DNA from 3 places in the Paenibacillus sp. FSL L8-0436 genome. Region 2 is predicted to be linked to each of the others. Evidence: a T-box and tRNA genes for the amino acid it is inferred to sense, from the RefSeq annotation. Region 2 holds a T-box; the other regions hold tRNA genes.

Region 1 (10,235 bases), 2.6 Mb from region 2:
GGATTTCTGCATTTGGCCCGTATTGCAATATCCACTTCATGAATTCTTTTTCATTGTTCACAGTCACTTCGAACAGCAGACTGCCATCCGGCTCATCGCTCATCCACGGATGAACGAACAGTTCCTCTTCCTTAATATAACGCGCAATCTCCGGCTGGAACCGCACCTTGAACTTTATGTTTTTATTGCCGCGGTCGATGGACCAGGTATTTTTCAAATATTTCTTAATATTGAAGTTGCCCTTGTCGAAGCCCGCCTCCATTATCTCCACATCCAGAAAACGGCTGATTCTGAAGGTTCGGATGGCCTTTTTAAGGTGGCAATACCCAATGAGGTAAAAGCGCTGATCACGCGGAATCAAATAATAGGGATCGATCTCACGTTCCGTTGTCGCATCGCGCGACTGCGAGTGATATACAGCTCGGATCCGCCGCTGCTCCAGAATCGCCCCTATAATCGGCTGTAGAAAATTCCGGCTTTCTTTACGATAGGCGGGTGTGCCCATCTGAATGATGTCAGCAATGTTCTCCAGAATCCCGTTCTGCCTGGATTTCTCCTTCATATGTGTACCCATTACTTTGTCATAAGCTGTATGGAAACCCGGAGGGATTTTGTCCTCATTGAGTACAGAAGGCAATAGAGAGAATGCCAACGCTTCCTGCTCGGAAAAATCAAGCGGATAGAGAAAGAACTTGCCAAGAAACTTATAGCCGGTGCCTCTCCCCTCATTCGTAACGGGCGCAAAATGGCTGATGATCTCAAGATCCCTGTAGATCGTTCTAACGTTCACATCACATCTGAAAGCCAAATCTGTCGCCGTAATACCAGGATTAGATTGAATCGCATTAATAATTCTGAAGATTCGAATTACTTTATCTGTCATTTGAGTTGCTCCTTAATACTTCCTGATCATTGAAGCCCGATATCGTAAATCTAATATACCAGCTTCACAGACCTGTTGGCTGTCACGAAACACACTTTCCGGCAGACAAAAAAACACGAAGGAACTATCTCCCAACGTGTTCGTCAAGCTACTATTAATTAGTTTGCTTTCCCTTTACTATTAGCTATTGATCAAATGTATTCTCAACTCTTTCAGATAAAGTAAAGTAAGCAGTTTGGTGCCCATACGCTTTATGTATCTCTGTATCGTTTGAAATAGAACTGCCCGATAATACATCTAAATTAAATTTCGAATCCACCATTACTACGTCCCTTCAACTTTATTACTATCCCATGAAAAATTGGGCAATTATAACTTATAATCGGTTTATTGGAACTTATTATGTATAGTATTAAGTCGTTAATTTCTATATGCATACAGATTGCAATAACGTTAATGTTTTTATCGTATGATTCGCTGGGTAATGTCCCACTCTAACTTTGCTAATTTCACTAGACTGTAGCTGCTGCATGACTCTTGAGCACACAGCACAAAAAAAGCCTTGCATATTGCAGGCTTTTTTTGTGGTTCATTCTGTTAAGCGGGTGATGGGAATCGAACCCACGCTATCAGCTTGGAAGGCTGAAGTTCTACCATTGAACTACACCCGCATAGGTGTACAATCGGGATGACACGATTTGAACATGCGACCCCCTGGTCCCAAACCAGGTGCTCTACCAAGCTGAGCTACATCCCGTTAATATTAAAAATGGCGCGCCCTGAGAGATTCGAACTCCCGGCCTTTTGATTCGTAGTCAAACGCTCTATCCAGCTGAGCTAAGGGCGCAAAATCTATATGGAGCGGACGACGGGAATCGAACCCGCGACCCTCGCCTTGGCAAGGCGATGCTCTACCGCTGAGCCACGTCCGCAAAAACATGGTGCGCGTGAAGGGACTTGAACCCCCACGTCGTAAAACGCCAGATCCTAAGTCTGGTGCGTCTGCCATTCCGCCACACGCGCACACTTTAAAGAAATGGTGAGCCATGAAGGACTCGAACCTTCGACACCCTGATTAAAAGTCAGGTGCTCTACCAACTGAGCTAATGGCTCTCATGAAAATGGCTGGGGATATAGGATTTGAACCTATGCATGACGGAGTCAAAGTCCGTTGCCTTACCGCTTGGCTAATCCCCAATATTTATAATTAGCTAAAAACACGGAACAGGGCGGATACTCTGCACTTCGTTGCGAGATTGCAAAGTAATTCTTGCGAAGCTTATACTTCTGATCCCTGATGCCATACTAATGGCGGAACCGACGGGATTCGAACCCGCGATCTCCTGCGTGACAGGCAGGCATGTTAGGCCAACTACACCACGGTTCCAAATTGGTTGCGGGGGCAGGATTTGAACCTGCGGCCTTCGGGTTATGAGCCCGACGAGCTACCGGGCTGCTCCACCCCGCGTCAGTAAAAGTTATTGTTCCCTTTCGGTCCCAGAAAAACACCTAGAATCCATTGCGAAGCTTCAGCTTCTTAGGGAAATGTTATGGTGGAGGCTGAGGGGATCGAACCCCCGACCCTCTGCTTGTAAGGCAGATGCTCTCCCAGCTGAGCTAAGCCTCCATGATATGACCCGTATGGGATTCGAACCCATGTTACCTCCGTGAAAGGGAGGTGTCTTAACCCCTTGACCAACGGGCCATGCTTGTTGAAAATTTGTGGCGGAGAGAGAGGGATTCGAACCCTCGAGACGCTTGTGGCGCCTACACGATTTCCAATCGTGCTCCTTCGGCCAAACTCGGACACCTCTCCATAATGGCTCCCCGAACAGGACTCGAACCTGTGACAACTCGATTAACAGTCGAGTGCTCTACCAACTGAGCTATCAGGGAAAATGGTGGGCCTTAGTGGACTCGAACCACCGACCTCACCCTTATCAGGGGTGCGCTCTAACCAGCTGAGCTAAAGGCCCTTCTACCGTATACAAATATTAAGGGCAAAAAAAATACCACAGTGTGTGTGGTTGTCCGCTTGGCGGCGTCCTACTCTCCCAGGACCCTTCGGTCCAAGTACCATCGGCGCTGGAGGGCTTAACGGTCGTGTTCGGGATGGGTACGCGTGGAACCCCTCCGCTATCGCCACCAAACGGGCATTTACAGCGTAAATGCTTCAGGAACCTTGATTCCTGAAAACTGAATCCGAAACAAATCTGCGTCTTAAATTGTTGGATAAGCCCTCGACCGATTAGTATTGGTCAGCTCCATGCATTGCTGCACTTCCACCTCCAACCTATCTACCTCGTCGTCTTCAAGGGGTCTTACTAATTGGGAAATCTCATCTTGAGGGGGGCTTCACGCTTAGATGCTTTCAGCGCTTATCCCGTCCGTACGTAGCTACTCAGCCATGCTCCTGGCGGAACAACTGATGCACCAGCGGTACGTCCATCCCGGTCCTCTCGTACTAAGGACAGCTCCTCTCAAATTTCCTGCGCCCACGACAGATAGGGACCGAACTGTCTCACGACGTTCTGAACCCAGCTCGCGTACCGCTTTAATGGGCGAACAGCCCAACCCTTGGGACCTACTTCAGCCCCAGGATGCGATGAGCCGACATCGAGGTGCCAAACCTCCCCGTCGATGTGGACTCTTGGGGGAGATAAGCCTGTTATCCCCAGGGTAGCTTTTATCCGTTGAGCGATGGCCCTTCCATGCGGTACCACCGGATCACTAAGTCCGACTTTCGTCCCTGCTCGACTTGTTGGTCTCGCAGTCAAGCTCCCTTATGCCTTTGCACTCTTCGAATGATTTCCAACCATTCTGAGGGAACCTTTGAACGCCTCCGTTACTCTTTAGGAGGCGACCGCCCCAGTCAAACTGCCCGCCTGACACGGTCCCCGTACCCGATTAGGGTACCAGGTTAGAACCTAGATACGATCAGGGTGGTATCCCAACGGCGCCTCCGCAGAAGCTTGCGCTCCTGCCTCTACGGCTCCCACCTATCCTGTACAGATCGTACCCAAATTCAATATCAAGCTGCAGTAAAGCTCCATGGGGTCTTTCCGTCTTGTCGCGGGTAACCTGCATCTTCACAGGTATTAAAATTTCACCGGATCTCTCGTTGAGACAGCGCCCAAGTCGTTACGCCATTCGTGCGGGTCAGAATTTACCTGACAAGGAATTTCGCTACCTTAGGACCGTTATAGTTACGGCCGCCGTTTACTGGGGCTTCGGTTCACAGCTTCGGATTACTCCTAACCGCTCCCCTTAACCTTCCAGCACCGGGCAGGCGTCAGCCCGTATACTTCGCCTTGCGGCTTCGCACAGACCTGTGTTTTTGCTAAACAGTCGCTTGGGCCTTTTCACTGCGGCCCCCTCGGGCTATTCACCCTACCGAGGCACCCCTTCTCCCGAAGTTACGGGGTCATTTTGCCGAGTTCCTTAACGAGAGTTCTTCCGCGCGCCTTAGAATTCTCTTCTCGCCTACCTGTGTCGGTTTGCGGTACGGGCACCTTCTCCTGGCTAGAGGCTTTTCTTGGCAGTGTGAGATCATGACCTTCGCTACTACAATTTTCGCTCCCCATCACAGCCCAGCCTTAATGGTGTGCGGATTTGCCTACACACCAGCCTCACTGCTTAGACGGACATCCATCAGTCCGCGTCACTACCCTCCTGCGTCACCCCATCGCTCATAGCGGATTACGGTGGTACAGTAATTTCAAACTGTTGTCCTTCGACTACGCCTTTCGGCCTCGCCTTAGGTCCCGACTTACCCTGAGCGGACGAGCCTTCCTCAGGAAACCTTGGGCTTTCGGCGGATCAGATTCTCACTGATCTTTTCGTTACTCATACCGGCATTCTCACTTGTATGCTGTCCAGCGCTCCTTACGGTACACCTTCAACCTGCATACAACGCTCCCCTACCCCAGATACATCGTATCTAGCCATAGCTTCGGTGGTGTGTTTAGCCCCGTTACATTTTCGGCGCAGAGTCACTCGACCAGTGAGCTATTACGCACTCTTTCAATGGTGGCTGCTTCTAAGCCAACATCCTGGTTGTCTGTGCAACTCCACATCCTTTCCCACTTAACACACACTTGGGGACCTTAGCTGATGGTCTGGGCTGTTTCCCTTTTGACAATGGATCTTAGCACTCACTGTCTGACTCCCGGCAAGAAGTTAATGGCATTCGGAGTTTGACTGAGCTTGGTAACCCTTGCGGGCCCCGCACCCAATCAGTGCTCTACCTCCACCACTCCATTCACCGAGGCTAGCCCTAAAGCTATTTCGGGGAGAACCAGCTATCTCCGAGTTCGATTGGAATTTCTCCGCTACCCCCACCTCATCCCCGCATTTTTCAACATACGTGGGTTCGGGCCTCCAGTGCGTGTTACCGCACCTTCACCCTGGACAGGGGTAGATCACACGGTTTCGGGTCTACGTCCACATACTCATTCGCCCTATTCAGACTCGCTTTCGCTGCGGCTCCGGCTTCTCACCTTAACCTTGCATGTTAAACGTAACTCGCCGGTTCATTCTACAAAAGGCACGCCATCACCCCTAGATCGGGCTCTGACTTTTTGTAAGCACACGGTTTCAGGTTCTATTTCACTCCCCTTCCGGGGTGCTTTTCACCTTTCCCTCACGGTACTGTTTCACTATCGGTCGCCAGGTAGTATTTAGCCTTAGCAGATGGTCCTGCTGGATTCATACGGGGTTTCACGTGCCCCGCACTACTCGGGATCCGTCTCGGAGAGAACACAGTTTAGGCTACAGGGCTTTTACCTCTATCGCGGGCCTTTCCAGACCTCTTCGCCTACCATATTCCTTTGTAACTCCATGTGAGACGTCCCACAACCCCAAGGGGCAAGCCCCTTGGTTTAGGCTGTTCCGCGTTCGCTCGCCGCTACTGACGGAATCACTATTGTTTTCTCTTCCTCAGGGTACTTAGATGTTTCAGTTCCCCTGGTCTGCCTCTATCTCCCCTATGTATTCAGAGAGAAGTAACTGCGAATTACCACAGCTGGGTTTCCCCATTCGGACACCCCCGGATCAAAGCTTGCTTACAGCTCCCCGAGGCAGTTTCGTTGTTCGCCACGTCCTTCGTCGGCTCCTGGCGCCTAGGCATCCTCCGTGTGCTCTTATTAGCTTAACCAATCGCTCTGGTATTTGGCTTATTCGCTCATCTTGTTTTAAACAGCGCTTCCAGATCGCTCTGTCCGCCAGTCTGTTTAAAGCCAAAAGTCGCTCACAATCCAAAACCTTCGCTCAGTATCACTATTAATTAAAACTTGTTCACACAAGTTTCAGCTAAAAGATGTTCTAAAACGCAAATTCGTTTCGGTATCCAGTTTTCAAGGATCAAGGTACTACTTGAGAGCTTAAACTCTCAAAACTGACCAACGAGTGAGTAACAGGCCTAAACCTGAGTTTTGGAAGCTGAGCTTCCGATTTGAATGTCACCGTTGCAGGTGACGATTCTCCATAGAAAGGAGGTGATCCAGCCGCACCTTCCGATACGGCTACCTTGTTACGACTTCACCCCAATCATCTACCCCACCTTCGGCGGCTGGCTCCCTTGCGGGTTACCCCACCGACTTCGGGTGTTGTAAACTCTCGTGGTGTGACGGGCGGTGTGTACAAGACCCGGGAACGTATTCACCGCGGCATGCTGATCCGCGATTACTAGCAATTCCGACTTCATGCAGGCGAGTTGCAGCCTGCAATCCGAACTGAGACCGGCTTTGCTGGGATTGGCTCCACCTCGCGGCTTCGCTTCCCGTTGTACCGGCCATTGTAGTACGTGTGTAGCCCAGGTCATAAGGGGCATGATGATTTGACGTCATCCCCACCTTCCTCCGGTTTGTCACCGGCAGTCACTCTAGAGTGCCCAGCCTTACCTGCTGGCAACTAAAGTCAAGGGTTGCGCTCGTTGCGGGACTTAACCCAACATCTCACGACACGAGCTGACGACAACCATGCACCACCTGTCTCCTCTGTCCCGAAGGCCGCCACTATCTCTAGTGGATTCAGAGGGATGTCAAGACCTGGTAAGGTTCTTCGCGTTGCTTCGAATTAAACCACATACTCCACTGCTTGTGCGGGTCCCCGTCAATTCCTTTGAGTTTCAGTCTTGCGACCGTACTCCCCAGGCGGAGTGCTTACTGTGTTAACTTCGGCACCAAGGGTATCGAAACCCCTAACACCTAGCACTCATCGTTTACGGCGTGGACTACCAGGGTATCTAATCCTGTTTGCTCCCCACGCTTTCGCGCCTCAGCGTCAGTTACAGCCCAGAAAGTCGCCTTCGCCACTGGTGTTCCTCCACATATCTACGCATTTCACCGCTACACGTGGAATTCCACTTTCCTCTTCTGTACTCAAGCCACCCAGTTTCCAGTGCGACCTCAGGTTGAGCCCAAGGTTTAAACACCAGACTTAAATAGCCGCCTGCGCGCGCTTTACGCCCAATAATTCCGGACAACGCTTGCCCCCTACGTATTACCGCGGCTGCTGGCACGTAGTTAGCCGGGGCTTTCTTCTCAGGTACCGTCACTCCGGTAGCAGTTACTCTACCGGACGTTCTTCCCTGGCAACAGAGCTTTACGATCCGAAAACCTTCATCACTCACGCGGCGTTGCTCCGTCAGGCTTTCGCCCATTGCGGAAGATTCCCTACTGCTGCCTCCCGTAGGAGTCTGGGCCGTGTCTCAGTCCCAGTGTGGCCGTTCACCCTCTCAGGTCGGCTACGCATCGTCGCCTTGGTGAGCCGTTACCCCACCAACTAGCTAATGCGCCGCAGGCCCATCTCCTTGTAGCAGATTGCTCCGCCTTTCATCCTTCGTCCATGTGAACAAAGGAATTATCCGGTATTAGCTACCGTTTCCGGTAGTTATCCCAGTCAAAGAGGTAGGTTGCCTACGTGTTACTCACCCGTCCGCCGCTAAGTTAATCCGGAGCAAGCTCCTTCATAACTCCGCTCGACTTGCATGTATTAGGCACGCCGCCAGCGTTCGTCCTGAGCCAGGATCAAACTCTCCAAATTGGTTTTTTCGAGCGGTTACTTCACCCGAATTACTCCGAGAAAATAACCATCCGAAAAAGATATTGAAAAGAGCGATTGCTCAATTTGAAACATCTGACGAGAATTTACATTCTCACGATGAAATTTCTAAAGCGTATAAATACGCTGTGAAACTCATCCATTTTGGATCTCACTTGCGTGATTTCCATACTCACTCGTTGTTCAGTTTTCAAAGATCAAGCTTGTTGTCAGTGTCGATTATCTCGTCACCAGCAACTCTTATAATATATCACACCCAGCCGATCAATGCAAGCTCTTTTTTTAACTTCTTTTCGAGCCCGGCGTTGATGTTTCGCGGCCGGAAATAGAATATATCATGTATTTCAGAACATTGCAACACTTTATTTATATTACCCCTTTTCAGCTTTATTATTCTGAAGATTCGCTGATTAGCAATTCGTGCACATCTCTTCTCAAGCTTAAAGGCGCTCCCTTTACTGGAGTACCGATACGCACGAGCATTTGAATGGTCTCTCCATCCGCTGCATAACTGCGGTGAATATCGCTGTATAGCCGGCTCATTTCGGGATATTCCTCCAACGCCTGGCTTAAGGGCTGTATGGCAAGGTCCAAACGGTGAGCGGACAGCACCAGCCTGCTGTATAACATTCCGCTGCGTACCTGGGTCACACGGCTGTTGTCGGCAGAACGAATCATGGCAAAGGCAGGCGTATTGTTTACGGAAGTTTCAGTCGATGTGATGAATTGCTTGGAAGCAGCCTCTCCCTTGTTCAGCGAAGGAAACAGTGTAACCAGACCTTGCAGCATATGACGCATAAGCCCATCCGTTCCCTGCCCCTCTACGGAGAAGCCATAACGATATTTATTCTTCTCTTTTTCATTAGAGCGGAATATCTTTGCAGACTCTTCCATGACCGGCTCGACGCCCGCCTCAACAATAGATGCTTCTGTTATGTATGTTGCGAGCCGCTTCTTATTATCCGGATCTTGAGCAATTTTTATGGAAATATCCTTATTCTCTTGAAGACCCTGCAGCTCATCCACCTGCTCAGCACGCAGTGCATCCGATCGGTAAGCCCCTCTGTTAGTGTCCGAAAGGAATAAATACGGGTAGAGCGGATGGCTCACGGAGTTCATTCTGGTGAGAGTGATGACCGCTACAGGTTTGGTACGCATACTCTGCACAAGTCTCTTCTCATCATAGTCACCTTCCGGAAACAGCTCAATCGCTGTCTCATAACCCAGCTCTTTTCCGGCAACCCTGACATATTCTAAAAAAGTCCCCTGCGAAACCATGAACTGCCGCGCATATGGATCAACTGCAGGCGATAAACGTTCACTATCCGCATACAGAGCAAACTTCAGTGGATTGCTGCTGTCCAATTTGATCTTCCAAGGCTGCATGTTGTGGCTGCTGGCAGCCAAAAGCCCATGCGCCGCCAATTGCACCCTCGGGTCCGTGATTGCAGCAGAGTAGCTTGGCTTCCAAGGCTGCAGATACTTCTGCTCCCGGAAGAATCCGCTAATGAACATTAATGAAGCAAAAGTTATGACAATCAAAACGCCAATCGCTGAAAGAATGAGAATCATCCGTCTTCTCCACCTTATCCCTTTCACGTTCTCTCCCCCTTTAGTTACGGATAGACTCAAGCATGAGAGTAAATGCTGCCGAAACCAACTCATCCGGTGTTGTAGAATGCATGTGGCGGATGTATTTTTCCTTCTTATGCACAGTATTCAGCACACCAATTACACAAGACCAAAGTACAAGCGCTGTTTTTACCACATCCAGGTCCTTGCGGATCTCCCCCTCATCCATCCCCTGACGCAAAAGTCCAACCAAATATTCCGTCATTTCTTCACCCAGTGCATAACATTCATCCCTCGCCTCGTCCGTCACCCCACTCTCAAAATCGATCTCTGCAGTCTCATATTCAATAATGGCCTTGAAGTATTCCGGATGCTGCCTGCTGAAGCTGTAAAAAACATCTCCCATTTGCCTCAGACTCTCTATAGCTGTAACTGCACCTGCATTCTGGATTTTCTGCTTCAGCAAACCGATCATCAGCCTATAGCCCCGAATCATAATTTCAAAATAGATTTGCTCCTTGCTGTTGAAATACACGTATACGGTTCTTTTGCTGAACTCAGCCGCTTTAGCCACATCGTCCATGGTCGCCTGATTGTATCCTTTGGCAAAAAAGACATGCTCCGCCGCTTCCAGGATGTCATTTCGGCGGATCTGTTTTTCCTTCTCCCTGCGTTGATCGATTCCCAATGGTTTCGCTGCCCCCTATTACACTACAGT
Region 2 (10,235 bases):
AGCGGCTGGAATGCCGAGCTGGAGACCAAAATCCAGGAGCGGCTGAACACCGTACATTGGGATGACTTCTCGATAGCCCGGCAGGTGCTTGATTCCATGCTCCAAAGCTCGCGTGATCAGATTGAGAGCATCCGTAGCGACAAGGAAGGGATGGAGCTGTCCCGCAAGCTGTGGGTTGGCCGCGCCGCCAAACGTGTCGTGCAGATTGTTGATATCCTGAAGCGTATGGAACGCCGGATGATCATTCTTAATGAGAATGGACATGCTTTTCCATTGGTCCGCCTGAATTACAAGAACATTACGGTGCCGAAGACGAGCGATGATATCGAGCCGCTGGTCAGTGATTATTTCAACCGCTGCATTAGCGGGCTGTTGGAGAAATATGCCAAGATCGAGCAGGTGCCAGCAGCCGCTGTCAAAGAGATGATCAATGACGGAAAGATCGTATACGCCGCGATGCAGAACCGTTTTCCGGTGCTTCAGGTCTACAAGCCGGTGACCGAGAACTATTTCCTGTATGCGGCTCCCGAAGAGTACCATTACTCCGACTGGGAAGTGATTAACCGCGGAGCACTGGATGAGGCTGTCGGCAGCGGCGGGCAACGCCAGTCTGTGCAGCTGCTGGTTGCTATGATGATCATGACCCATAAGCGGGTCAACCGCGAGAACAAGGGCTGGACGGTTTTCCTGTACGATAATCCATTTGGTGAGATGGTTTCGAACAACGTACTTGATCCGGTATTTGAAATATCCAAAGCACTCAAATTCCAGTGGCTGATCGTTACGCCGCCCGAGCTGGTGAAGAATGATGTCAGCATCCGTTTCGGCGTGTACTGGCAGCTGTATTTTGGGGGAGAGAAAGGAGAAATGCTGGAATCCACGCTCATTAAGGGTGGCCGAAAGCTGATCCCTGCCTCGTTGTTCTGACCATATCATAAGTCAATCGAGCTATCTGACGGCAACTATAGAAATAAAGTAAGAGACCCGGCATCACGCTGAGTCTCTTTTTGTTCTATCAGGCTATGTTTTGAATATACTATTTTCGTATGGAAGGAGAGATGAAGAACATGGAAATTCGGATGAATCAAAAGACGTTTATTATAGCTTTAATTGTACTGCTGCTGAGTATGCTGCTGCCCGCTTTTAGCTTGGCCCAAACTGCCGTGCCTGAGCACACGGATTCTTTTTACGTAAATGATTTCGCCAATGTGATTGATGAGAAAACCGAAAATTACATCGTCAACTATGGTATTCGTTTGCATCAGCAGAGCGGTTCACAAGTTGTGCTGGTGACAGTGGACTCTACAAATGGAGCTGCGATAGAGGAGTATGCAAACTCGCTGTTCAACGCCTGGGAAGTAGGCTCAGCTGACAACAATAAGGGTGTGCTGCTGCTCTTTTCGATCAAAGATAACGAGTACTGGGCGGTTAAGGGCAGAGGCCTGGAGGACGAGCTTAATGACGCTGTTTTATCACAAATTCTTTCCCAGTCGCTTGCGCCGGACTTTGCCAGGAAGGAGTACAGCTTCGGGGCACGTAAAACTTACGGGTCACTGATCCAAAAGCTGGGCGGAGTCTGGAAGGAGCAGGTTGGTTCTAAAATCTACGTGTCCGATAATGCCGGAGTTCTCAAAAAGGTCAGCAAGCTTTATCTCAACCAATCCAGCAACCGTTTCAAGACAACGACCGGAAGCGGCATTTATGTGGTTACGGTTAAAAATTCCGCAGACAAAAACCTGCAGGAATATACGTATTCGAAATTCGCCTCCATTGGGGCGGGTTCCAAGGATGTAATGCTGGTGCTGGACATCGGCGGGGACAATTACCATATACTGCAAGGCAAGGACATCGACGGAATGCTGACCAATGAGGCGATGCAGGAAATTCTGGATACGGTGCTTGAACCGGAATTTGCTCGAAAAAATTACGCAGGTGGTGCGGTAGCAACAGTCAATGCTTTGCACAAATTCTTGTTGGCCAGAGCAGATATTCCCCAGAGTTCCACAGTGGCAAGTTCAGAAACTATTGCCGTTTCCAGTACGGCTGCATTACCGGCTGACAAAGCAACGGTAGTGGAAAACCAGCCTGTTTCTATATCCAAAGGAATAGTCAGCGGTCTGTTTCTTGTGTTTATCCTGTTGTTTAGCCTTGCGATAGTATGGCGGAACAGAAAAATCGCACTATACGGTTATGGCAGCCGCAAGGAAAGACACGGATGAAATGATGGCGGAAAAGGCGATATCCAATGCCCGAGTGACCCTACAAGGTCAACGGGCATTATTTTTTATGTAAAGTTTAATATTACTTTGTTAGTCTAACTCTTTGATCATCTTGAAATTATGCAGGATAACACCTTTTCGCTCCACCGCCTGCATCTGAACGGACCTATAGCCGTGATGTTCAAAAAAAGACTTTGCCGTGATGCTTGCATCGGCAGTTACTTGGACCAGTCCCAAGCTTCTGGCCTCGGCTTCAAGTACTTTTAACAATCCCGAGGCAATGCCTTGCCCCTGAAAGTCTTTATGCGTAAATAGTTTGTCCAGATATCCCTCAGGTGACATATCCGCAAAACCGATGATGCTGTCATTCAACTGGACTATATAAGAAATGTGGCTGCTTAACGATTCTTTCCAGGCATTCTGCCGGGTTTCCCGGTCATTGTTATCTGCCCAGGCGTCAAGCTGCTGCTCAGAATAATCTTTTTTATTTACGGAATGAACCGTCTCATAGAACAAGGTAACAATTTGTTCGATATCCGAAAGCCGAAACTTTCTAATCTCAAAATCTTTAAAATTCATTGGCAATCCCCCTCCAAACGACAGTTAACCTCATTATAGTACACTGTCTCCTAACCTTCAGCAGCAGAATTGAAAAAAATGAAACTTTTAATCTTTCATTATCGTCTATGATGAAAGTACATGTTTTCATTCTTATTACCATTAATAGAAGTATTAGGGAGGCTTTACGAAGTGAGCTCATCATCATTACCTCAGCGCAATGCTGTAAGCAAGAAGAAGAAAAAACCGGTCCGCAAGCGCAAGAAAAAAAGCTTTTTACGCACACTCTCCAGACTTTTTTTAATCTTGATCCTATTACTAATCGCCGGGGGGAGCTGGCTGTATTTTGCGCCTTCCGCGCATAATCTTCGCTACTTGATCGCAGATACGCTGATTACCACACAGCACCGCTATATGGCGAAATATATCATTGGTGAAGATGAACTGAAAGACCGGGTTAAGGAGTACAATGAACGCTTTGTGCATATGGGAGATGAGAAGGACACCCATACCATTGTACAGCCGCCGGTGGAGGTGGAGAAACCTCTGGTCGAGATTGAGGAAGTGTCCGGCACGGGTTATTCCGGTTATGTCATGACCGTTAATGATCCGACCAAGGTACGGCTGGGTGTTCCCGGCAAAATTGGATCGGGCGAGAAAGTGTCCAGCATGGTGTCACGAACCGGCGCGATTGCCGGTGTGAACGGTGGCGGCTTCGCCGACCCGAACTGGAAGGGCAACGGATTTAAACCGATAGGTCTCGTGATTTCGCAAGGGAAATTGTTTTACAATGGCTTGGGCGGAAAAAAATCAACACAAATCGTCGGCCTCGATAAGCAAGGTAAAATGATCGCCGGCAATTATTCGCTGAATGAGCTCAGTGATCTTGGTGTACAGGAGGCAGTGTCCTTTCAACCGAGATTGATCGTCAATGGCAAGGGCCTCATTAAGAATGCGGCCGAAGGCTGGGGGATTGCTCCAAGAACGGCGATGGGTCAACGTGATGACGGTGCTCTTCTATTTGTGGTGATCGACGGACGACAGCCCGGATACAGCATCGGCGCCAATCTATATGATGTGCAGCAAATCATGCTGAAGCACGGAGCGGTGATCGCTGCCAATCTGGACGGAGGTTCATCCACCGTACTTGTTAAGGACAACGAGATCGTCAACAAACCTTCTTCGCAATACGGAGAACGTTATTTGCCTACGGCTTTTCTGGTGTTTGAGCACCCGGAGCAGGCGGATATTACGAACATCTGGGAAGGCCTGGACCCTGCCAAGATCGATGCTGGAAAGAAGCGGACACATTAAACTGCAGGTATCCTAGACAGAACAGACGTGGAACGTCAGAAGGTTCTATGCTACGATATCTTCTGTGATGCTGAATTATCGCTTAAGGACCGGAGGGGGAACAGGGTTGACATTGCAGCAGCTCCGCTACGCAATTGAAATTGCCAACAGCGGCTCGATGAATGAAGCGGCCAAAAGGCTTTTTGTGTCGCAGCCCAGTCTCTCCAACGCCATTAAGGAACTGGAGAGCGAACTGGGAATTACTATATTTGAACGAAACAACAGAGGGATCAGCATCTCTGCTGAAGGGATGGAATTTCTGGGCTATGCCCGGCAGATCATTGAACAAACCGAGTTTATGGAGAACCGGTATACCGGCAAAAAACGCAGCCCGATTTATTTTTCCGTATCGACCCAGCATTATGCTTTTGTCGTTGATGCGTTTGTCAGGTTGATGAACGAGCGTAATGTGGCGGAATATAATTTCAGCCTGAGAGAAACGCAGACTTATGAAATTATTGAAGATGTCCGCACATTGCGTAGCGATCTCGGTATTCTGTATATCAACGAGAGTAACTATAAAGTGATGAATAAGCTGTTCAGCGACGGGAACCTGAAATTCACCCCGCTGTTCAATACGAACCCGCATGTTTATGTCAGAACGGGCCACGCACTGACCGCTAAGGAACGGGTTACACAGGACGACATTCTTCCGTATCCCTATATTACCTTTGAGCAAGGGGATAACAATTCGCTGCATTTTTCCGAAGAGATGCTGAGCTTCACGCAGATTCAGAAAAATGTTAAAGTGACAGACCGGGCCACGCTGACCCACTTGTTGCTGGGGAGTGATTCCTATACGATAGGCACGGGTATTATGGCCTCTGAGCTGAACGGCGAAGGGCTCGTAACGGTTCCTTTTGACAGCAATGAAGTGTTCACGGTTGGCTGGATTGCCCACAAGGACCGCAAGCCAAGCGAAATCATGTCCGGGTTCATTGAAATTCTGAATGATCTGGTGTCTGAACAATATTTCGACTTCAATCAATCCTTACTATAACAGCAGGAGGGACGTATGATCAGTCCAGTTATCGGCTCCAAAAGAAATGCTCCTCCCTTTCGTTACGACATCGTCGGCAGCTTCCTGCGTACAGATGAGATTAAGACCGGCCGCAATCTGTTTGAACAGGGTGAAATCACGGCAGAGCAGCTTTATGAGATAGAGAATCAAGAGATTTCCAAGCTGCTGGAGCAGGAAAAGGCGCTGGGACTTAAGGCGGTCACAGATGGTGAGTTCCGGCGTTCCTGGTGGCATCTTGATTTCTTCTTCGGAATCCAAGGCACACAGAAAATCAGCCTGAACCAAGGCGGCGGCTCGAAAGAAACTGCCCAGCGGGCGGAGAGCTTCAAGATTGTCGGTAAAATCGCCTTTACGGATCATCCCATGATCGGACAATTTATCAAGACGCAGCAGTTAGCCGGAGATACGCCGGTAAAAATGACGATTCCTTCTCCTGCCTTGTTTCATTTCGTGCAGGATTATAACGGGAATGGAATTTATCCGGAGCGTGAAATGCTGTACGCAGATATTATAGCAGTGTACCGGGCAGCGATTCAGGCTTTCTATGATGCAGGCTGCCGCTATCTGCAGCTGGACGATACGACTTGGGGAACGCTCTGCAGCGGCAAACACCGGGCGCATCTGCGCAGCCGGGGAATTGATCCGGACCAGCTGGCGCAGGACTATGTGCGGCTGATTAACGAGAGTATCTCTCTACGTCCGGCGGATATGTCGATTGCCCTGCATGTATGCCGGGGCAACTTCCGCTCCACCTGGTTCGCCGCAGGGGGATATGAGCCAATTGCCGAAGTGCTGTTTGCTCAGGCGGAGGTCGATGCTTTTTTCCTTGAATACGATAATGAACGGTCCGGTGATTTCGCGCCGCTGCGGTTTATCCGTGATCAATTTGTAGTACTGGGGCTGGTGACTACCAAACATGGAGGCCTTGAGAGTAAAGAGCAGCTTAAGCTCCGAATTGAAGAAGCCGCCCAATATGTGAATATTGAGCAGCTGTGTCTGAGTCCGCAATGCGGATTTGCTTCCACGGAGGAAGGCAATATGCTGACTGAGGAAGAGCAGTGGGATAAGCTGCGCCTGGTTATTGAAACCGCTAATGAAGTCTGGATCTGAACAGAATACGAGTTACCCACTAAGAGACCGCTCCTGAAATTAGGAGCGGTCTCTTAGTGCAGATTCGCGAGTCAGCAAGGAGACGGGAATCTGGCAGCTTCGAAAGAAGTGGTGACAACAATTGAAAATTGATCTATAAAGCCTGGAGTTGTGGTGGTGGCAAAGATTTCAACCCGATCGCCGCCGTTCAGTTTCAAGATCGTAGAAACACTTGTAGCGTTGCTTCTGTTTACATTGGTGCCGAAAAAATCGTTGTCTACCGGTGTATTAGGAGATTGAATACCATTCACCAGGATCACAAGTGCAATGACGTAATTGACAGTAGGGTTTATCGGATTGACGGCAATCAATGAACTGATGGAATAAACGCCTGAAGTTTTTGGAATAAACACGGAGTGGATGGGATCATATTCACCGCATAAATCGAATTGAACCACAGGAAAAGGAATTTTGGTAAGCTGATCTGCTTTAGTTATGCTGACAACGCTGTTAGGGGCACCGATTGCCCTAAAAGCCGATGGACGGATTGTGCTCCAGATATCCAGAGGTCTTATTCTTTTCGGTTCAACTCTTTTATGTTTTTGGATTTTTATGACCAGAGGTCTTCTTCTGAAATTTTTTTTGCGGATCGGCTTATACATGATATCCCTCCTAAGTGTAGGTGTTTACCTCATTCAACTTATATATATGGCACTTGCAGTTGATTGAAATGGGTAAATAACAGGGGATATCAGCACATTTTAGGTATCTGTCTTCATGCTGTAGGAAGGTTGTTCAGGATAAAACACATCAGCGGAAGGGTAGGACAGTGTTCGCAACCAACTGCTGAAGATCCCTTATCCGGTTGGGAGTTTCTCTTGAAGAATGATTCAACAGTTCACATAGGGCAATGAGATCCTCCAGCTTGGAGAGAAGCCGCCAGTTCTTATCCAGAACCGTACCGTGCTCCAGATAGGCTGCAATAAAATGCTTCTCAAAGACAGAATCAGCCGCTTCATAACGCAGGATGTTGCCAATATCAACGTATCTGTTCCAGGAAAAAGCGAACTCCCAATCCAGAACAGCTGACACAGAGCAGTCTGCAGCATCACGCTGCATCAGAATGTTCAATCCGTTAAAATCAGAATGGACGAGGACGGGTCTGGCATGGCTCCGGCTTTCCTTCAAAGCTACAAGATTTGACTGGCAGAAGGACCAAACTGCTTGTGTCAGCTTATCACCAAGCCAGCTCCCGCAAGGTTTATGGAAGAGGCTGTCCTCAACGAAGGCGAGAAAACCTTCGGCATCAGTATTGAACGGCTCGGAGATCCGCAGGTCTTTGCCGAAGAAACCAAACTCCGGGAATGTGTAATTATGTATGCCGTTTAGAACTCTGCCGGTTGAAGCTGCGGCTGATGCGACATCCAGAGCTGTTCCGGTTTTTAATACATCACGTAAGTGAATTCCTTGTTTCCATTCCTGCACAGCCCACGGCTGATTAAAAATGGTGCAGCTTGTATCAACATGAATAAAATTCGCTACAGGGACAGTCGGACTTATAAGTCCGGCAATGGCCAGCTCTTTGTAAGCGATCCTACCATCCTCACTGTACAGGCGAAGCACAAAGGGGTCAGCCATTCCCTCCACAGTGATCTTATAGTTGGAATTTCGAAATCCAGTAGACATTGCTTCAGCATAGGTTACTCGTTTCCCGGAGAATACAGGCTCGACAATCTCCTTAATTTGCTTAAGCTCCAGTGAAACAGGTTGCTCTGTCCGTTCCCAGCTCTCTTTCATCTCATCAGCCTCCTTGAAGCTATCGTAACATACCCATTCATCAAAAGGATGTTATTGACAGATGTACATGAACCGGGTTACTATGGCTTACAATAACTTACATCAACAACAGCAATGAAGAGAAGAGTAATTGGAACGTATTGTTCACAGAGAGCTCCAGCCTGGTGAAATGGAGCAGCGATGATTCCAACGAATAAAGTCTCCGAGCTTCATACGGAATTGAGCCGGTTGCTCAAGGATGGTATGACGGGATCTCCCGTTACAGAGATAGGGTATAAGCGTAATGGCCGTACCCGAAGAGGTGAGCAGGGTAACCTGTTCGCAAACAGAGGTGGTACCACGACGCTAATTATAGCTCTCGTCCTCAAGATGACAATCTTGCGGACGGGAGCTTTTTTGCTTTTCCCAACTAAAAAAGTAGAGGTGATTGGTTATGCATTGGGCAGAAAAAATAGCGAGTCAGTTAATTGAAATGCATCCTGAGCGGCAAGCCTTTGTGTGTGCTTCGGGGATCAGCCCGTCGGGTTCGGTACATATCGGGAATTTCCGGGAGATCGCGACGACTTATTTTGTAAGCAAAGCGCTCGAAAAAGCGGGTAAGGAAGTGAGGTTTATTTTTTCATGGGATGACTTCGACCGCTTCCGGAAGGTTCCTAATCATGTAGATCCCGGCTTTGAACGATATATTGGATTGCCCTATTCCAAGGTTCCGTGTCCTTATGGCTGCCATTCCTCCTATGCGGAGCATTTCGAGCAAGAATTTGAACAAGCGCTGATGGCATTTGGGATTACACCCGAGTTTATCTATCAAAGCAGGGAGTATCAGTCGCGCCGCTACAATCCGGCCATTCTTCAAGCGCTGCGCCGCAGAGGGGAGATTTACGATATTCTCATGTCATTTAAAACAGGGGAAGCCAGTGCAGAAGACAGAGCCGCTTTTTATCCAGTTCATGTATATTGTGAGCAATGTGGAAAGGACAGCACTACGGTTGTGGATTTTAACGATCAGGCAGAAACACTAACCTATACATGCACATGTGGTCAGCATAACACTGTCTCTGTTCCGGAGGCTGCTATAATCAAATTGCATTGGAAAATAGACTGGCCGATGCGCTGGGGAATGGAAGGGGTAGCATTCGAGCCCGGTGGACGCGATCATTCCTCTGAAACAGGCAGCTTCAACGTAGCCAGTGTGATTTCCGCACAAATCTTTGAGAATAAGCCGCCTTATTACGTGCCTTACGAATTCATCAGCATCAAAGGCAGCCACGCCAAAATGTCCAGCTCGTCGGGAAATCATTATACGCCTGCGGATCTTCTGAAAGTGTATACCCCGGAGAATCTATTGTTTCTGTTCGCGAAATATCAGCCGAATGCTGCTTTTCATATTGGGATGGATGAAGATGTACTCCGAAATTATGCCGAATTTGAGCGTTTTCGTGAAGCCTACCCGTCTCCAGCGCTCCCTGAAGAGATCAAAGCTGCTTTGGAGCTGTCCATGAACCATGTTGCAGAGGCCAAGGCTCCAAGCTTCAGTCAGGTCTCCGGTATTTTGCCGCTTGTGGACTTCGATTTCGAACTGCTAAAGGAGATAATGGCACGTAACGGTGGAGGGCATGACGAGGAACTGCTGCAACAAACCGCAAACCGTGCGGAGTTTTGGATCAGACAATGGGTTCCGCAGCGTATGATTACAGTGAATACTGAACCTGACATCGCCTATTATCAGACTTTAGAGCCCGGCGAACAGGAATGGATTAAAGATTTTTGCAGCTTACTGCGAAGCGAAGGAATGGATGAACAAGAGCTGATGACGGAAATTTACGCAATTTGTCACGATAAGGACAAAAAAATAATGAAAAACAATCAAAAACGTTTGTTTAAACTCATCTATCAATTCACTCTCAATCAACAGGAGGGACCGCGGATTCCCGTGTTAATTCAGGTGCTGGGAGCGGAACAAATACTGGCTTTGTTAGACTTTTCCTAGCAAATGGGCTGCCCTTTACGTGATCGTTCGATCAGAGGTATAATAGAAGTCGACTGTTTATAATTAATGTTGGAAAGTGAGCGGAAACTATATGGGTCGTAAATGGAATAATATTAAAGAAAAGAAAGCATCGAAGGATGCCAATACAAGTAAGGTCTACGCCAAGTTTGGGGTAGAAATTTATGTAGCCGCGAAGAAGGGCGAACCT
Region 3 (10,235 bases), 3.1 Mb from region 2:
TTTTGATTAATAGCGATGCTAGCGATTTTCCTAACGGAAAACGCATTGGTTAAGCTAATAAGAGCACACGGAGGATGCCTAGGCGCCAGGAGCCGACGAAGGACGTGGCGAACAACGAAACTGCCTCGGGGAGCTGTAAGCAAGCTTTGATCCGGGGGTGTCCGAATGGGGAAACCCAGCTGTGGTAATTCGCAGTTACTTCTCTCTGAATACATAGGGGAGATAGAGGCAGACCAGGGGAACTGAAACATCTAAGTACCCTGAGGAAGAGAAAACAATAGTGATTCCGTCAGTAGCGGCGAGCGAACGCGGAACAGCCTAAACCAAGGGGCTTGCCCCTTGGGGTTGTGGGACGTCTCACATGGAGTTACAAAGGAATATGGTAGGCGAAGAGGTCTGGAAAGGCCCGCGATAGAGGTAAAAGCCCTGTAGCCTAAACTGTGTTCTCTCCGAGACGGATCCCGAGTAGTGCGGGGCACGTGAAACCCCGTATGAATCCAGCAGGACCATCTGCTAAGGCTAAATACTACCTGGCGACCGATAGTGAAACAGTACCGTGAGGGAAAGGTGAAAAGCACCCCGGAAGGGGAGTGAAATAGAACCTGAAACCGTGTGCTTACAAAAAGTCAGAGCCCGATCTAGGGGTGATGGCGTGCCTTTTGTAGAATGAACCGGCGAGTTACGTTTAACATGCAAGGTTAAGGTGAGAAGCCGGAGCCGCAGCGAAAGCGAGTCTGAATAGGGCGATTTAGTATGTGGACGTAGACCCGAAACCGTGTGATCTACCCCTGTCCAGGGTGAAGGTGCGGTAACACGCACTGGAGGCCCGAACCCACGTATGTTGAAAAATGCGGGGATGAGGTGGGGGTAGCGGAGAAATTCCAATCGAACTCGGAGATAGCTGGTTCTCCCCGAAATAGCTTTAGGGCTAGCCTCGGTGAATGGAGTGGTGGAGGTAGAGCACTGATTGGGTGCGGGGCCCGCAAGGGTTACCAAGCTCAGTCAAACTCCGAATGCCATTAACTTCTTGCCGGGAGTCAGACAGTGAGTGCTAAGATCCATTGTCAAAAGGGAAACAGCCCAGACCATCAGCTAAGGTCCCCAAGTGTGTGTTAAGTGGGAAAGGATGTGGAGTTGCACAGACAACCAGGATGTTGGCTTAGAAGCAGCCACCATTGAAAGAGTGCGTAATAGCTCACTGGTCGAGTGACTCTGCGCCGAAAATGTAACGGGGCTAAACACACCACCGAAGCTATGGCTAGATGCACTAGCATCTGGGGTAGGGGAGCGTTGTATGCAGGTTGAAGGTGTACCGTAAGGAGCGCTGGACAGCATACAAGTGAGAATGCCGGTATGAGTAACGAAAAGATCAGTGAGAATCTGATCCGCCGAAAGCCCAAGGTTTCCTGAGGAAGGCTCGTCCGCTCAGGGTAAGTCGGGACCTAAGGCGAGGCCGAAAGGCGTAGTCGAAGGACAACAGTTTGAAATTACTGTACCACCGTAATCCGCTATGAGCGATGGGGTGACGCAGGAGGGTAGTGACGCGGACTGATGGATGTCCGTCTAAGCAGTGAGGCTGGTGTGTAGGCAAATCCGCACACCATTAAGGCTGGGCTGTGATGGGGAGCGAAAATTGTAGTAGCGAAGGTCATGATCTCACACTGCCAAGAAAAGCCTCTAGCCAGGAGAAGGTGCCCGTACCGCAAACCGACACAGGTAGGCGAGAAGAGAATTCTAAGGCGCGCGGAAGAACTCTCGTTAAGGAACTCGGCAAAATGACCCCGTAACTTCGGGAGAAGGGGTGCCTCGGTAGGGTGAATAGCCCGAGGGGGCCGCAGTGAAAAGGCCCAAGCGACTGTTTAGCAAAAACACAGGTCTGTGCGAAGCCGCAAGGCGAAGTATACGGGCTGACGCCTGCCCGGTGCTGGAAGGTTAAGGGGAGCGGTTAGGAGCAATCCGAAGCTGTGAACCGAAGCCCCAGTAAACGGCGGCCGTAACTATAACGGTCCTAAGGTAGCGAAATTCCTTGTCAGGTAAATTCTGACCCGCACGAATGGCGTAACGACTTGGGCGCTGTCTCAACGAGAGATCCGGTGAAATTTTAATACCTGTGAAGATGCAGGTTACCCGCGACAAGACGGAAAGACCCCATGGAGCTTTACTGCAGCTTGATATTGAATTTGGGTACGATCTGTACAGGATAGGTGGGAGCCGTAGAGGCAGGAGCGCAAGCTTCTGCGGAGGCGCCGTTGGGATACCACCCTGATCGTATCTAGGTTCTAACCTGGTACCCTAATCGGGTACGGGGACCGTGTCAGGCGGGCAGTTTGACTGGGGCGGTCGCCTCCTAAAGAGTAACGGAGGCGTTCAAAGGTTCCCTCAGAATGGTTGGAAATCATTCGAAGAGTGCAAAGGCATAAGGGAGCTTGACTGCGAGACCAACAAGTCGAGCAGGGACGAAAGTCGGACTTAGTGATCCGGTGGTACCGCATGGAAGGGCCATCGCTCAACGGATAAAAGCTACCCTGGGGATAACAGGCTTATCTCCCCCAAGAGTCCACATCGACGGGGAGGTTTGGCACCTCGATGTCGGCTCATCGCATCCTGGGGCTGAAGTAGGTCCCAAGGGTTGGGCTGTTCGCCCATTAAAGCGGTACGCGAGCTGGGTTCAGAACGTCGTGAGACAGTTCGGTCCCTATCTGTCGTGGGCGCAGGAAATTTGAGAGGAGCTGTCCTTAGTACGAGAGGACCGGGATGGACGTACCGCTGGTGCATCAGTTGTTCCGCCAGGAGCATGGCTGAGTAGCTACGTACGGACGGGATAAGCGCTGAAAGCATCTAAGCGTGAAGCCCCCCTCAAGATGAGATTTCCCAATTAGTAAGACCCCTTGAAGACGACGAGGTAGATAGGTTGGAGGTGGAAGTGCAGCAATGCATGGAGCTGACCAATACTAATCGGTCGAGGGCTTATCCAACAATTTAAGACGCAGATTTGTTTCGGATTCAGTTTTCAGGAATCAAGGTTCCTGAAGCATTTACGCTGTAAATGCCCGTTTGGTGGCGATAGCGGAGGGGTTCCACGCGTACCCATCCCGAACACGACCGTTAAGCCCTCCAGCGCCGATGGTACTTGGACCGAAGGGTCCTGGGAGAGTAGGACGCCGCCAAGCGGATATTCCCTGATAGCTCAGTTGGTAGAGCACTCGACTGTTAATCGAGTTGTCACAGGTTCGAGTCCTGTTCGGGGAGCCATGCTCTCATAGCTCAGTAGGTAGAGTGCTTCCATGGTAAGGAAGAGGTCACCGGTTCGAATCCGGTTGAGAGCTCCACAGATTTACATGGCCCGTTGGTCAAGGGGTTAAGACACCTCCCTTTCACGGAGGTAACATGGGTTCGAATCCCATACGGGTCACCAACAATAATTATCATTACCCTTTGAAGGCATACATATGGAGGCTTAGCTCAGCTGGGAGAGCATCTGCCTTACAAGCAGAGGGTCGGGGGTTCGATCCCCTCAGCCTCCACCATAAACTTCTTGATATTTATAGAAATTATGGGCATTATAAAGGTATCCATCATAGGGGATTCGCCAAGCGGTAAGGCAACGGACTCTGACTCCGTCATCATAGGTTCGAATCCTATATCCCCTGCCAAATGCGAGCCATTAGCTCAGTTGGTAGAGCACCTGACTTTTAATCAGGGTGTCGAAGGTTCGAGTCCTTCATGGCTCACTTTTATTAGTATTATGCGCGTGTGGCGGAATGGCAGACGCACCAGACTTAGGATCTGGCGTCTTACGACGTGGGGGTTCAAGTCCCTTCACGCGCACCACTTATTTGCGGACGTGGCTCAGCGGTAGAGCATCGCCTTGCCAAGGCGAGGGTCGCGGGTTCGATTCCCGTCGTCCGCTCCATAATTTTTGCGCCCTTAGCTCAGCTGGATAGAGCGTTTGACTACGAATCAAAAGGCCGGGAGTTCGAATCTCTCAGGGCGCGCCATTTTTAATATTAACGGGATGTAGCTCAGCTTGGTAGAGCACCTGGTTTGGGACCAGGGGGTCGCATGTTCAAATCGTGTCATCCCGATTGTACACCTATGCGGGTGTAGTTCAATGGTAGAACTTCAGCCTTCCAAGCTGATAGCGTGGGTTCGATTCCCATCACCCGCTCCATAATCTCATAGTTTCGGGATGTAGCTCAGCTTGGTAGAGCACCTGGTTTGGGACCAGGGGGTCGCATGTTCAAATCGTGTCATCCCGATACTCAGCTAATCAGCTGACATTTAACTCTTACTCCGGTAGGAGTTTTTTGTTTACTTAAGTGAATGATAGAGTGATAATGAAGCTCTCCATAACCCAAGTGGGTTTTATGCGCGCTTTGGACGGGAAGGACCTAACATCCGCTTGATGTGGCAGGAGAACTCGCTCAAGGCTCTCTGACCGTGTTTCATGATAGGTTTAGGTATTTGGAAGGTAGGCAATCCAAGCCGTTCTGTTCGATTGTACAGGGCCTGGTTATTAGAATGCTAGGGCGTCAGGAAATCCTCATAATGCTACGAAATGAACCCCCCAATTTTTAATGGTTTTTTATATGTTTAGATAATATAAATTTATGCCAGTCATTGTCTTTACATAAATACCCTGTTAATCAGCCAATATAATAAGTATTTTATGACTGTATAAAACGCCAAATTGGTGTATAATCGTAATTACTGCGACGCTTTACAGCGCAATAAGTTGAAGATTTCCGGGCGGTTTTATTGTATGATATGTGGAAAGCTTCAAATAGACAATGTTAAGAACATTGATCCGGAAGAGGATGGGGGGAGCAGCATGACCGAACTTACGACTACCGTTAGCAAAAGCAACTCCAACAATCTGCTGCGGCGGGACGTACGGTTCCTGGGGAATATTCTGGGCGAAGTCTTGGTTCATCAAGGCGGTAACGAATTGCTGGAAATCGTGGAGAAGATCCGCGAGACCAGTAAATCGCTGCGCTCATTGTTTTTGCCTGAACTGCACAATGAATTTAAAGAGCTAATTAATTCACTGGATCCTGAGAATCGCCACCTGGTGATACGGGCATTCGCCATCTATTTTCAACTGGTGAATATCGCCGAACAGAATCACCGCATTCGCCGAAAACGCGACTATGAACGTTCAGCCGGGGAGACTGTACAGCCCGGGTCCATAGAAAGCGCTATTCAGGAGCTACGCGAGCGTGACTTCTCCCATGAGGATGTCCATGAAATCATGAATGGCCTCTCACTAGAGCTGGTCATGACGGCTCACCCTACGGAAGCTATGCGCCGGGCGATCCTTGATATTCATAAACGGATTTCCGACGATGTAATGGGATTGGATAATCCTACCTTGACCTTCCGGGAACGCGAACAGTTACGTGAGAAGCTGCTGAACGAGGTCATCACGTTGTGGCAGACCGATGAGCTGCGTGACCGCAAGCCTACGGTACTCGATGAAGTGCGTAATGGAATGTATTATTTCCATGAGACGATTTTTCAAGTATTGCCGGATGTCTACCAAGAGCTTGAGCGATGTCTGAGCAAATACTATCCAGGCCAGAACTGGCATGTACCGACGTATCTGCGTTTTGGCTCATGGATCGGCGGGGACCGCGATGGCAACCCTTCAGTGACTGCTGCGGTTACGCTGCAGACGCTGCGCTTGCAGCGCAAGCTGGCTATCCGGGAATATCAGCGTATCATGCGCGAACTCATGCAGTACCTGAGTTTTAGTACAAGCATCGTTGAGGTGACGCAGGAACTGGTGGATTCCATTGAACAGGACCGCAACATTATCAATCTTAACCGGGTTGATGCCTGGCGCAATGATAACGAGCCGTACCGGATTAAACTAAGTTACATGATCTCCAAGATACAGAACGTGCTGGATGATGAGAAAAAGGGTACGCCTGAGCGCTACTCCTCACCAGAACGATTCATAGATGATTTGAACGTGATAGACCGCAGTCTGCGTCATCACTATGCGGATTATGTAGCGGATACCTACATTAAGAAGCTGATCCGCCAGGTGGAGCTGTTTGGCTTCCACACGGCTACACTGGATGTTCGCCAGCACAGTCAGGAGCATGAAAATGCGATGACAGAAATTTTGGCCAAAATGAACATCACGCAGGATTACGCTAAATTAGAAGAAAATGAAAAAATTCGAATTCTGGAGAATCTGCTGAATGATCCGCGTCCGCTGACTTCACCTTACCAGACTTACAGTGAGAGCACAGAGGAATGTCTTGCGGTGTACCGTACGATCTTCACTGCGCAGGAGGAATACGGCAAGCAATGCATCACCAGTTATTTGATCAGTATGGCTGAAGCAGCGAGCGACATCTTAGAGGTTATGGTGTTCGCGAAGGAAGTCGGCTTGTTCCGCAAAGATAATGATGGAACAGTTGTATGTACGCTGCAGGCAGTGCCGCTGTTTGAGACCATTGATGATTTACATGATGCGCCACAAATTATGCATACACTGCTTAGTATGCCGATCTACCGTGATGCCGTTAGTGCGATGAGCGATGTGCAGGAAATAATGCTTGGCTATTCGGACAGCAACAAAGACGGCGGGGTAGTTACCGCGAACTGGGAATTGCGCGTTGCATTGAAGCAAATTACGGCTACTGCTGAGGAATTCGGGATTAAGCTGAAATTCTTCCACGGACGTGGTGGTGCGCTCGGACGCGGCGGGATGCCGCTGAACCGCAGTATTCTTGCTCAACCGGCCTCAACCATTGGCGGTGGCATCAAGATTACGGAACAGGGTGAGGTTATTTCTTCCCGGTATTCAATGCAAGGTATTGCTTACCGCAGCTTGGAGCAGGCAACCTCGGCGCTTGTGACGGCAGCTATTAATGCCAGAATGCCTGAGGCTGATCTGTACGAAAGCAAGTGGGAAGAGATAGTAGCCCGGATTTCCGAAGTTTCACTTAACAAATATCAGGATCTGATCTTCCGTGATCCGGATTTCTTTGCTTATTTCAAAGAATCAACACCGCTGCCTGAGGTTGGAGAACTCAATATCGGTTCCCGTCCTTCGAAGCGTAAGAATAGTGACCGTTTTGAGGATCTGCGCGCCATTCCATGGGTGTTTGCATGGACGCAGAGCCGTTATCTGCTCCCGGCCTGGTACGCCGCTGGAACAGGGCTGCAGAGCTTCTATGAGGATAAGGAAGAGAACCTGAAGATCATGCAGCATATGTATGAGAATTTCTCCTTCTTTACTACGCTCATTGACACCCTGCAAATGGCTATTGCCAAGGCCGATCTGATTATCGCCAAGGAATACGCAAGCATGGGTAAGAATGAGGAAGCGCGTCAGCGGATATTCGGCCAGATCGAAGCCGAATTCAAGCTGACCTCAGAACTCATTCTCAAAATCACCGGCCAGCAGGATATTTTGGATAACGTTCCTGTGATCCAGGAATCTATCCGGCTGCGCAATCCATACGTTGATCCACTCAGCTACCTGCAGGTGCAGTTGTTGTCCGAGCTGAGAGCTCTTCGCGAGGTTGAAGGCGATGACGCCGAGCTGCTGCGTGAGGTGCTGCTCACGATCAATGGTATTGCCGCCGGTCTGCGGAACACGGGCTGATACTCTGATCTGACTTGATGGTTTGCAATATTTGATCTTCAAGAAGTAGATCTTTGAAGTTGATCTACTGTAGTTAATATTCATGATGTCACTCTCTTAGTCGTTGATTTTTCGAAGCCGGCAAAGCCGCTTCCGTCAAACCCGTCCGCCTCTGGTATGGAGTCCGGACGGGTTTTTGTGTTTCTATGTATCCGGCCTTAAGGGTCCGGTAAGAGATACGGATCTTGTTCCCTTTACATTAGCTGAAGCAGCCGTTACGGAGCAGCTTCCAGCCTTATGCCTCTTAGCCTTTGTTGCTGAAAGATAATTTGGGCTGAATTACATGGCATGCCCATACCGGTGATGGAGCAGCGAAGAGAAAATTTGCAACTGGAGGAGCGGTAGCGTCCGCCTTTATTGTCGGATTCCTACCGCTGCCAGCGGTTCAAATCAGGGAATCTGACAATAACAGCGACTAGAAGTTCAAATGTTTCCCGCAGCGGCGATTAATCACCGTCTAAGCAATGCGTGGATTTTACCCAATATACCTATAGGTAACAATACAATCCTTGATTTTTGCCGGAACATGAATTACGATTTAAATGCTTGTACCGTGGACATTCAAGAGATGAAATACCAAGGGCGGCAAGTCTGGGGGAGTTAACAGGTGGAGAATTTGGAAGGCAGATTGACAAAGCTCGCCTTGAAAGGCGACCAAAGGGCATTTGCCGAGCTTGTGGAACTATATAAAGACAAGATATATCATCTGGCTTACCGGATGCTGAACAACCGCCATGAAGCGGAGGATATCGTTCAGGAGACTTTTTTGCGTGTGTATCGAAATTTGGACCGTTATGATGATAAGCAGAAGTTCTCAACCTGGATTTACCGGATTGGCACGAACCTCTGCATTGATAGGCTGCGCAAGCGCAAACCAACGTATTCGCTGGATGCCGAGATGAACGATCAGGAAGGTATTGACGGCTATTCGATGATTCCCAGCGACAATGTGACACCGGAGACAGAGCTTTTGCTCTCTGAGACACAGTCGCTGATTTATGAGGCTATCGACAGTTTGCCCGTCAAATACAGGTCCGTGATGATTTTGCGTTATTTGCAGGATTTGTCGCTTCAGGAGATCAGTGATGTGCTGGATATGCCTGTAACGACGATCAAGACACGGGTTCACCGCGGACGTGAATTTTTACGTAAAAAATTAGGCCCTAAAATGTAAAATAGATTTATTTTTATGAAACGTCCTTCAGGGAGCGACGTATGTAAGTTAAGCAAGTCTTATGCGCCCTGTCTCTTTGTTTTGAAATAATTAAATAGCACTCATGAAAGGATTGGCTCCTATGGAATGCAAACTGGCCGTCTCTATGATGCACGACTACCTGGATGACGACTTGCCCGAACTGCAGCAGAGGGAATTGAAGGAGCATCTTCTATCCTGTCCGGATTGCCGTGCGAAGTTCAAAGAATTGGAACAGACCGATATGCTGATGTTCTCGCTGATGCACCAGAACCCTGTTGCCTCGGAGGATCTTGTAGGCCGGATTATGAATTCATTACCGAAATCCAAGAAGGAAAGAGCGTTTATCACCTGGATCAAGCGACATCCCGCGCTTACTGCGGCGTCCTTGTTTATTTTTGTGATGTTGCTGAGCTCCGTTACTTTTTGGAATCAGGATAGACAGCTTGTAGTCAGAGGAAGCGACCTCGATCAGGTTGTCATCAAAGGAGATACGGTTATCGTACCTTCCGGCAAAATCATTTCCGGCGATCTTACGGTGGAGAACGGTAAAACTCAAGTATATGGGGAAGTCAACGGCAATGTGACTGTGATCGACGGCACTCTGTACAAGGCTTCAACCGCTCATATTTCCGGGCAAGTCAAAAGCATAGACCAAGCGGTAAGTTGGCTCTGGTATAAAGTGACGAACATGTTCTCTGAAGTTGCCTACCGTTAATTAGATATGGTTGCTTTTAGCAGAAAACTCATTTGCGCCTCTTTTTCCGGAAAGATGGCGCTTTTTTGTTGTCTTTAAACGTCTAAAACATAAAACCCCAACGACCTAAACTTGCAACCTGAGCGTGAACGTTATAACCTAGATATTGATACAGAACTTACAGACATTTTACATAAACCCAGCTAATATGAAATGACGGGGGTTTTAGGCAATGAGTTATTTTACTGACCTTACATGGAAAGAGTCCATTAAAGATATAATCGATATTCTGATTGTCAGTTATATTATTTATAAAGTGCTCAATATGGTTCGCGGAACGCGGGCGGTTCAACTCCTGAAGGGGATATTGGTGCTGGTTATTATTTGGGCGCTGAGCACCCTGCTGGATTTGTATACCCTGAAATGGCTGATGAATCAGATTTATACCTTTGGGATCTTTGCGATCTTTATTATCTTTCAGCCTGAACTGCGAAGGGGACTGGAGCAGCTTGGACGGGGCAAATTTTTTGGACGAACCTCGGAGAATGATGAGGAAGTCAGTAAATTAATCGGTGAAGTCATTAAAGCCATGAATTATTTATCCCAGCGAAAGATAGGGGCCTTAATTGTCTTCGAAAGGGCGACTGGACTTAATGAATTTACTGAATCCGGCATTCCGATGC

Evidence for each region. The T-box of region 2 lies ahead of lysS (lysine--tRNA ligase). A T-box ahead of a tRNA ligase gene usually reads a tRNA of that ligase, here a tRNA-Lys.
Region 1: it encodes a tRNA-Lys, which carries the amino acid that the T-box ahead of lysS (lysine--tRNA ligase) is inferred to sense. The anticodon was not compared.
Region 3: it encodes a tRNA-Lys, which carries the amino acid that the T-box ahead of lysS (lysine--tRNA ligase) is inferred to sense. The anticodon was not compared.

What each region holds. Positions count from the first base shown of each region.
Region 1 covers NZ_CP151955.1:918,016-928,250, reverse strand. Annotated here, with positions in the region: gene NSS79_RS04360 (WYL domain-containing protein) at 1-883, opposite strand, end outside; tRNA gene NSS79_RS04355 (tRNA-Gly) at 1,484-1,554, opposite strand; tRNA gene NSS79_RS04350 (tRNA-Pro) at 1,567-1,640, opposite strand; tRNA gene NSS79_RS04345 (tRNA-Arg) at 1,654-1,730, opposite strand; tRNA gene NSS79_RS04340 (tRNA-Gly) at 1,741-1,815, opposite strand; tRNA gene NSS79_RS04335 (tRNA-Leu) at 1,823-1,906, opposite strand; tRNA gene NSS79_RS04330 (tRNA-Lys) at 1,921-1,996, opposite strand; tRNA gene NSS79_RS04325 (tRNA-Gln) at 2,006-2,080, opposite strand; tRNA gene NSS79_RS04320 (tRNA-Asp) at 2,193-2,270, opposite strand; tRNA gene NSS79_RS04315 (tRNA-Met) at 2,275-2,351, opposite strand; tRNA gene NSS79_RS04310 (tRNA-Val) at 2,435-2,510, opposite strand; tRNA gene NSS79_RS04305 (tRNA-Glu) at 2,517-2,588, opposite strand; tRNA gene NSS79_RS04300 (tRNA-Ser) at 2,607-2,699, opposite strand; tRNA gene NSS79_RS04295 (tRNA-Asn) at 2,704-2,779, opposite strand; tRNA gene NSS79_RS04290 (tRNA-Ile) at 2,783-2,859, opposite strand; rRNA gene rrf (5S ribosomal RNA) at 2,917-3,033, opposite strand; rRNA gene NSS79_RS04280 (23S ribosomal RNA) at 3,112-6,038, opposite strand; rRNA gene NSS79_RS04275 (16S ribosomal RNA) at 6,372-7,927, opposite strand; gene NSS79_RS04270 (hypothetical protein) at 8,336-9,544, opposite strand; gene NSS79_RS04265 (TetR/AcrR family transcriptional regulator) at 9,558-10,205, opposite strand.
Region 2 covers NZ_CP151955.1:3,508,825-3,519,059, forward strand. Annotated here, with positions in the region: gene NSS79_RS16190 (hypothetical protein) at 1-927, shown strand, start outside; gene NSS79_RS16195 (TPM domain-containing protein) at 1,068-2,219, shown strand; gene NSS79_RS16200 (GNAT family N-acetyltransferase) at 2,310-2,798, opposite strand; gene NSS79_RS16205 (phosphodiester glycosidase family protein) at 2,970-4,091, shown strand; gene NSS79_RS16210 (LysR family transcriptional regulator) at 4,198-5,130, shown strand; gene NSS79_RS16215 (5-methyltetrahydropteroyltriglutamate--homocysteine S-methyltransferase) at 5,146-6,261, shown strand; gene NSS79_RS16220 (ABC transporter permease) at 6,333-6,902, opposite strand; gene NSS79_RS16225 (aminoglycoside phosphotransferase family protein) at 7,051-8,037, opposite strand; T-box leader at 8,143-8,406, shown strand; gene lysS (lysine--tRNA ligase) at 8,471-10,027, shown strand; gene NSS79_RS16235 (YebC/PmpR family DNA-binding transcriptional regulator) at 10,119-10,235, shown strand, end outside.
Region 3 covers NZ_CP151955.1:6,593,118-6,603,352, reverse strand. Annotated here, with positions in the region: rRNA gene NSS79_RS30480 (23S ribosomal RNA) at 48-2,975, shown strand; rRNA gene rrf (5S ribosomal RNA) at 3,054-3,170, shown strand; tRNA gene NSS79_RS30470 (tRNA-Asn) at 3,177-3,252, shown strand; tRNA gene NSS79_RS30465 (tRNA-Thr) at 3,254-3,329, shown strand; tRNA gene NSS79_RS30460 (tRNA-Glu) at 3,341-3,415, shown strand; tRNA gene NSS79_RS30455 (tRNA-Val) at 3,452-3,527, shown strand; tRNA gene NSS79_RS30450 (tRNA-Gln) at 3,580-3,653, shown strand; tRNA gene NSS79_RS30445 (tRNA-Lys) at 3,659-3,731, shown strand; tRNA gene NSS79_RS30440 (tRNA-Leu) at 3,748-3,831, shown strand; tRNA gene NSS79_RS30435 (tRNA-Gly) at 3,839-3,913, shown strand; tRNA gene NSS79_RS30430 (tRNA-Arg) at 3,922-3,998, shown strand; tRNA gene NSS79_RS30425 (tRNA-Pro) at 4,012-4,085, shown strand; tRNA gene NSS79_RS30420 (tRNA-Gly) at 4,098-4,171, shown strand; tRNA gene NSS79_RS30415 (tRNA-Pro) at 4,186-4,259, shown strand; gene ppc (phosphoenolpyruvate carboxylase) at 4,832-7,624, shown strand; gene sigW (RNA polymerase sigma factor SigW) at 8,271-8,837, shown strand; gene NSS79_RS30400 (zf-HC2 domain-containing protein) at 8,959-9,573, shown strand; gene cdaA (diadenylate cyclase CdaA) at 9,785-10,235, shown strand, end outside.